Regions from separate parts of the Pseudarthrobacter leeuwenhoeki genome, predicted to be linked through region 2. Evidence: predicted binding sites of a transcription regulator. Region 2 holds the regulator's gene; the other holds the start of a gene.
The links. Region 2 encodes LexA, which represses DNA repair genes until DNA is damaged. Its sites were predicted from a motif close to TCGAACANNTGTTCGA; they were not measured.
Positions count from the first base shown of each region.

Region 1: the regulator LexA is predicted to act here: its motif matches at 1,988-2,003, upstream of ruvA (Holliday junction branch migration protein RuvA).

Region 1 is NZ_JBVAYY010000008.1:19,015-22,418, reverse strand. It holds gene ruvB (Holliday junction branch migration DNA helicase RuvB) at 182-1,294, opposite strand; gene ruvA (Holliday junction branch migration protein RuvA) at 1,287-1,934, opposite strand; gene ruvC (crossover junction endodeoxyribonuclease RuvC) at 2,041-2,628, opposite strand; gene ACZYX4_RS08510 (YebC/PmpR family DNA-binding transcriptional regulator) at 2,625-3,380, opposite strand; gene pdxT (pyridoxal 5'-phosphate synthase glutaminase subunit PdxT) at 3,384-3,404, opposite strand, start outside.
Region 2 is NZ_JBVAYY010000004.1:175,225-178,628, reverse strand. It holds gene ACZYX4_RS05110 (histidinol-phosphate transaminase) at 1-358, opposite strand, end outside; gene ACZYX4_RS05105 (LysM peptidoglycan-binding domain-containing protein) at 415-960, opposite strand; gene lexA (transcriptional repressor LexA) at 1,302-2,051, shown strand; gene ACZYX4_RS05095 (ATP-dependent DNA helicase) at 2,131-3,404, opposite strand, start outside.

The DNA.
Region 1 (3,404 bases), on a different contig from region 2:
AACACAGGGTTGGTTCCGTTCTGTACTTGCGTAGCTGGTTTACAGCAACGTCCGCTTCGCTCCGGGCTGGCTGGGAATCATGCTTAGCCGACGGCGGCCAGGTGCTGGCCGCGCATAGAAACAAAGACCCGAACGTGCCGAGCGTCATTCCAGTCTAAAGGGAAAAGGTTACGGAGCGGTGCTATTGACTATTACGGATCCATTCCGGATCAGCGTCCTGGCCCTGCCCGTCCGGCATGTCAGTGCCGTCGACGTCGGCCGGGAAGAGCTCGAGCGGGTCCTGGGCGAAGATTCCGGGCGGCACCGCGAAGCCGAGGTGCGTCCAGGCCGGGGCGAGCGCGATGCGCCCCCGCGGGGTGCGTCCCAGCAGTCCCTCGCGGACGAGGTAGGGCTCGGCGACGGTCTCCACCGTTTCGGTCTCTTCGCCGACGGCGATGGCCAGGGTGGACAGACCCACGGGCCCGCCGCCGAATTTGGTAATGAGGGCCTCCAGAACGGCGCGGTCGAGCCGGTCCAGTCCGCGTTTGTCGACCTCATACATGTCCAACGCCGCGGAGGCGGCGCGGGCGTCGATCTGCTCAATGCCGTGCACCAGCGCCCAGTCACGGACCCGGCGCAGGAGCCGGTTGGCGATGCGGGGCGTGCCGCGGGAGCGGCCGGCGATTTCGCTGAAGCCGGCGGAGTTGACCTTGAGGTCCAGGAGTCCGGCGGAGCGCCGGAGGACGAGCTCCAGTTCGGCCACGGAGTAAAACTCGAGGTGGCCGGTGAAGCCGAAGCGGTCCCTAAGCGGTCCGGGGAGCAGGCCGGCGCGGGTGGTGGCGCCCACGAGGGTGAAGGGCGGGAGTTCCAGCGGGATGGCGGTGGCGCCGGCACCCTTGCCGACGATGATGTCGACCCGGAAGTCCTCCATCGCCATGTAGAGCATTTCCTCGGCCGGCCGGGACATCCGGTGGATCTCGTCGAGGAAAAGCACTTCACCTTCGGAGAGCGAGGACAGGATGGCTGCCAGGTCGCCGGCGTGCTGGATGGCGGGACCGCTGCTGATCCGCAGCGGGGCGTTCATCTCGGCCGCGATGATCATGGACAGCGTGGTTTTGCCCAACCCGGGAGGGCCCGAGAGCAGGACGTGGTCGGCGCTGCGGCCGCGCATGCGCGAGGCCTCCAGGACAAGGGAGAGCTGCCGGCGGACCCGGTGCTGGCCAACGAAGTCGTGCAGGTTTTTGGGCCTGAGGGCGGCTTCGATGACCCGCTCCTCCGGCTCCTCTCCCCCGGCGACAATCGACGGCTCAGCCACGGGCGCCTACCCTGTTCCCGGCGCGGGCGCCGTCCTGGCCCAGCCAGCGGAGGGTGGCGCGGAGGATTTCGGCCACGTTGCCTTTCTCGGCCAGTTCGGGGGAATCAGCAAGGGATTTGTCGATACTGGACGTGGCGTCCTTCTCGGACCAGCCAAGACTCGTCATGGCTGCAACGACCTGTGGCTTCCAGACCGCTTCGGAGGATGCGGCCGGTGCCGTGGCGCCGGCCGGCGTTCCCTGCGGCACAAGTTTTCCGGCCAGTTCCAGCACGATCCGGCCGGCGACCTTGGGGCCGATGCCGGGCACCTTCGTGAATGCCTTGCCGTCGCCGGAGTGCGCGGCGACGCGGATGGCTTCGGGCTCGTGCACGGCCAGGACCGCCAGCGCCAGCCGGGGTCCGACGCCGCTGACGCTGAGCAGGATATCGAAGACTTCGCGTTCGTCGTCGTTGCCGAAGCCGAACAGGGTGAGGGAATCCTCGCGGACGATCAGGGAGGTGAAGAGCTTCCCCTCCTCGCCGGCGCGAAGCCTGCTGAGGGTCTGCGGTGTGGCGTTTACGCTCATGCCGGCGCCGTTGAGGTCGATCACGGCGGAGGACAGGCCGACGTGCGCTACGGTTCCGCGGAGAAAACTGATCAAAGCCGGGCTCCTGAAAATTCAGCTGAAATAGAGAACCGGGAAGACCCGGCTATCCGAACATATCTACGAATACCCTATCAAGTGCTGCCCCGGCACAGCCGGACATTCAGCGTGAACGGCGCGCTTTCGCCTCCGCGTCCGCCCAGGCCCGCTGGGCCGGGGTCAGTGACAGGCTGCCCGGTCCGGTGGTGACTGCGCCCTTGTGGGAAATCCCGCTCCCGGCCCGCCAGGCGTGCGTGATGGCCAGCGCGAGGGCGTCGGCGGCGTCGGCCGGCCGGGGAGGGGCGTCGAGCCGGAGGATCTTGGTGACCATTTTGGTGACCGCATCCTTGTTGGAGGTCCCGCTGCCGGTGACGGCGGCTTTCACCTCGGACGGGGTGTGCAGGGCCACCGGGATGCCGCGGCGTGCGGCGGCGGCTATCACCACGCCGGATGCCTGCGCGACCCCCATCACGGTGCTGACGTTGAGCTGCGAGAAGACTCGTTCGACGGCGAGGACGTGGGGTTCATACTGGTCGAGCCACTCGTCGATGGATGTGGCGATGACCAGCAGGCGCTGGTCCAGGCTCTCCTCCGGGGAGGTTCCGACGACGCCGAACGCCACCATGGTGGCGCGGCGGTTCTTTTCGACGTCCACGACGCCGATCCCGCAGCGGGTGAGGCCCGGATCGACGCCGAGGACGCGGAGGGTCACTCGGATTCCAGTGCGGCCTGCACTTCGTCGCTGAGGTCGGCGTTGCTGTAGACGTTCTGGACGTCGTCGAGTTCCTCGAGGGCATCCACGAGCTTCAGGAACTTCTTGGCGGCGTCGAGATCCAGCGGGACCTGCATCGAGGGGACAAACTCTGCCTCGTCGGTGTCGTACTCCATCCCGGCTTCCTTGAGCGCATCGCGGATTCCCTGGAGGTCGGTCGGCTCGGAGTGGATCTCGAAGCTGTCGCCGTTGTCCTTGACTTCCTCGGCGCCGGCGTCGAGGACGGCCATCAGGACGTCGTCCTCGGTCAGGCCGTTCTTCGGCAGCGAGACAACGCCCTTGCGGGAAAAGAGGTAGCTGACGGAACCGGGATCGGCGATGGTGCCGCCGTTGCGGGAGATGGCGAGCCGGACCTCGGAGGCTGCACGGTTCTTGTTGTCCGTGAGGCATTCGATCAGCAGGGCGGAGCCCTGCGGTCCGCGGCATTCGTACATGATCTCGGTGTAGTCCACGACTTCGCCGGTGAGGCCGGCGCCGCGCTTGATGGCGCGGTCGATGTTGTCAGCGGGGACCGATGTCTTCTTGGCCTTGGTGACGGCGAGTTCCAGGCCAGGGTTGCCGGCGAGGTCCGGGCCGCCCATGCGTGCGGCAACTTCGATGTTCTTGATCAGCTTGGCGAACGACTTGGCCCGGCGGCTGTCGAGGATGGCCTTCTTGTGCTTGGTCGTCGCCCATTTGGAGTGGCCTGACATGCTTTACGCTTCTCCTCTGATCAT
Region 2 (3,404 bases):
TGGGAGGGAAGCCGAGGGCCGTGCGCCCCGGGCCGCCGAAGGCCTGAAGGATCTGCTGGAGGACCTCGTTGGAGCCGTTTGCGGCCCAGATGTTCTCAGCACCCAGTCCGTGCCCAAGGTATTCCGCGAGTGCTTCGCGCAGTTCCGTGAATTCGCGGTCCGGATAGCGGTTCAGGCCGGCCGCGGCAATCGTGACGGCCTCGGAGATGGCGGCGCGCACGTCGGCCGGGACACCATGGGTGTTCTCATTGACGTTGAGCAGGATGGGGACGTCCAGCTGCGGCGCGCCGTACGGCGTCAGGCCGCGCAGGTTGGTCCGGAGGGGAAGTCGGTTCAGTCGCTCTAGCTGGTCAGTCACTTCACCAGTTTAAGTGAGATTGCGGCAGGCCCTGAAACTGTGACGGGTCCGACGCGCTACTTGGACGGGAGAAAGAGCGCCTGGCCGGGCACGACACGGGCAGCTTCGAGGTTGTTCAGCTGGATGATATCGGTGACGACGTCGCGGGGGTCGCGCTCCGGTGCCACGGCTTCGGCGATGGCCCAGAGGGACTCGCCGGGCTGCACCGTAACGGTCACGGCGGGGGTCAGCGACAGCCCGGCAGCGGACTCCGCCGCCTTGGCCGGGGCGTTGAGGAAGCCGCTGAAGGAGAGCAGGAGCGCGGCCAGCAGGATCAGCGGCACCCCGATGAAGACAAAACGCCCCCGCCGGGTGAGCCGCAGCGGCGCCTGCCTGACCCGTTGCCCGAGCCCTGAAGCACCGTTCCCGCCAGCCGGGCTGCGCCGGCCAAGGGAGCCCTGCCGGCCAAGGGAGCCCCGCCGGCCAAGGGAGCCCTGCCGGCTAACGTGGCCCTGCTTCCTGAGGAAGCCCCGCTGGCCGGCGGGCGCACCGCCGTCGGGCCGGCGGCAGTCGCCGAATGCGCCGCGGCCGAAAGTGTCGTGAAACGCGCTTGATGCTGACATGAACTGAGCCCTCCTGGACCATACTGTGCCGCCCGGCGTACTCCACGTACCTGCCGCCAACCGGCCTAACCTTCGAACAAAGAACCGAACGTCATGCTGTGTCCGAACAGTGCCCGACTAGAACACATATTCGAATTATGCTTGTTCTGTTTTAGCACTTACTGACGAACATTGTCGAGACTCGCTAGAACAAATGTTTGAAAAAGCCCTGTGGCTGGCCTACGTTTGAGTCAAAGAACAACCACTTCTGCAGTTGATCAGCAGGGTCTGACATTTCAGGCCGGAAGTTCCCGGCAGCCGCAGCCACGGCGGCCGGGCGGAACGGAAAGGCGTTGGCGAACATGGCAGCACAAGCCACTGGCGGCAGGGCCACCCAGCGGGGCCCGCAGGCAGCCCGGCCACCCAAGAGCCTCACCGTCCGGCAAAAGAAGATCCTGGAAACCATTCAGCGCTCGGTCACGGACAACGGCTATCCGCCGTCCATGCGCGAGATCGGTGACACCGTTGGCCTGGCCAGCCTCTCCAGCGTCACCCACCAGCTCTCACAGCTGGAGAAGCTGGGCTACCTGCGGCGCGACCCCAAGCGTCCCCGCGCCATGGAGGTGCTGATGCCGCTGACCCTCGACGAGGCAAGCACGAAGGCCCCTGGGGCCGGGAAGCCCGGCGGCCTGCGCACTGTCGGCGGATTGTCCGTGTCCGAACTGGCCAGCGCCACCGACACCGCCATGGTGCCGCTGGTGGGCCGCATCGCCGCCGGCGGGCCGATCCTGGCCGACCAGGTCGTCGAGGACGTGATGCCGCTGCCCCGCCAGCTCGTGGGCCACGGCGAGCTCTTTATGCTCAAGGTCTCGGGGGACTCGATGATCGACGCCGCCATCTGCGACGGTGACTGGGTGGTGGTGCGCCAGCAGGGCGACGCTATCAACGGTGACATCGTCGCCGCACTGCTGGACGACGAGGCGACGGTCAAGACGTTCCGCCAGCGCGACGGCCACACCTGGCTGCTGCCGCAGAACACCCAGTACGAGCCCATCCTCGGCGACCACGCGGTCATCATGGGCAAAGTCGTCTCGGTGCTGCGCTCCCTCTAGAGCCGGTCAGGCGGCACGTCACCAGCTGCGAACAGGGCCCCGCCGGCAACGGACGGGGCCCTGTCCGTTCCCTGAAGGACTACGTGGCCGGCTGCCCGGGTTCCTTCGCCAGCCGCTCCAGGGCAGCAAGGGCGACCGCTGGGTCCGTGGTGGGCCAGAACGGCGGCAGGGCGGCGCGGAGGAATCCCCCGTAGCGCTCGGTGGAGAGCCGTGAGTCCAGCACTGCCACCACTCCCCTGTCCGTCGTCGTGCGGATCAGCCGGCCGGCGCCCTGGGCCAGGCGGATGGCGGCGTGGGTCGCGGAGACGCTCATGAACCCGTTGCCGCCGGCCTGGGCCACCGCACGGGACCGTGCGGTCATCAGCGGATCGTCGGGCCGCGGGAACGGAATCCTGTCGATCACCACGAGGCGGCACGAGGCCCCCGGCACGTCGACACCCTGCCACAGCGACATGGTTCCGAAGAGGCAGGTGTCCGGTTCGTCGGCAAACTGCTTCACCAGCGCGGTCATGGTCGAATCCCCCTGGCAAAGGATGCTCATGTCCAGCCGCGGCCGCATGGCCTCAGCGGCGTCCTCGGCGGCGCGCCGGGAGGAGAACAGGCACAGGGCCCCGCCGCCGGAGGCCCGGATCAGCTTCTCCAGCTCGTCGAGGGCCTCCGGTGACGTGCCGCGGCCGGGTTTGGGCAGATGCCGGGCAACGTAGAGGATGCCCTGTTTCGGATATTCGAAGGGCGAGCCGACGTCGACCCCGGTCCAGCTCGGGGCACCCGGTCCGACCAGGCCCAGGCCGCCGGCGGCCGGTTCGAAGGCGGACCCGATCGCCAGGGTCGCCGAGGTCAGGATGACGGTGTGGTCCGCGAACAGGCCCTCGCGAAGCCGCCCGGCGACGCTGAGCGGGGCGATGTTGATCAGGGCCGGCGCGGACTCGTCGGGCTGGGAGTACCCCTGCTGCGGGTCGAAGGTGCTGTTGCGGGAAAACCAGACCACCTCGCGGTTTTCGCGGGCGGCGAGCAGCCGTTCGCAGAGCTCCAGGATCACCATGAGGCGGGAGCGCGCGAGCTGGCGCCCGCCGTCTGCGGTGTTGGCGCTGTCCCCCTTGGAGTCGGAGAGCGCCGCACGGCAGGCGTCCCGCAACTGGTCCACACAGTCCAGTTGTTCGCTGTTCAGGCCGTTGGGCATGAGTCCGCTGGGGACCCCTTCAATGGCAAGTTCGAGGTTGGATGCGGCGTTGTTCAGGGCGTCCACGGTGATGCCCGTGTTTTTCCGGGCCCCGGACGCGGCGACGTGCACCATCGCGACGGAGAGCTGACCGGACACGGCGCCCGTCACACGGTCCTGGAGCTCGTGGGCTT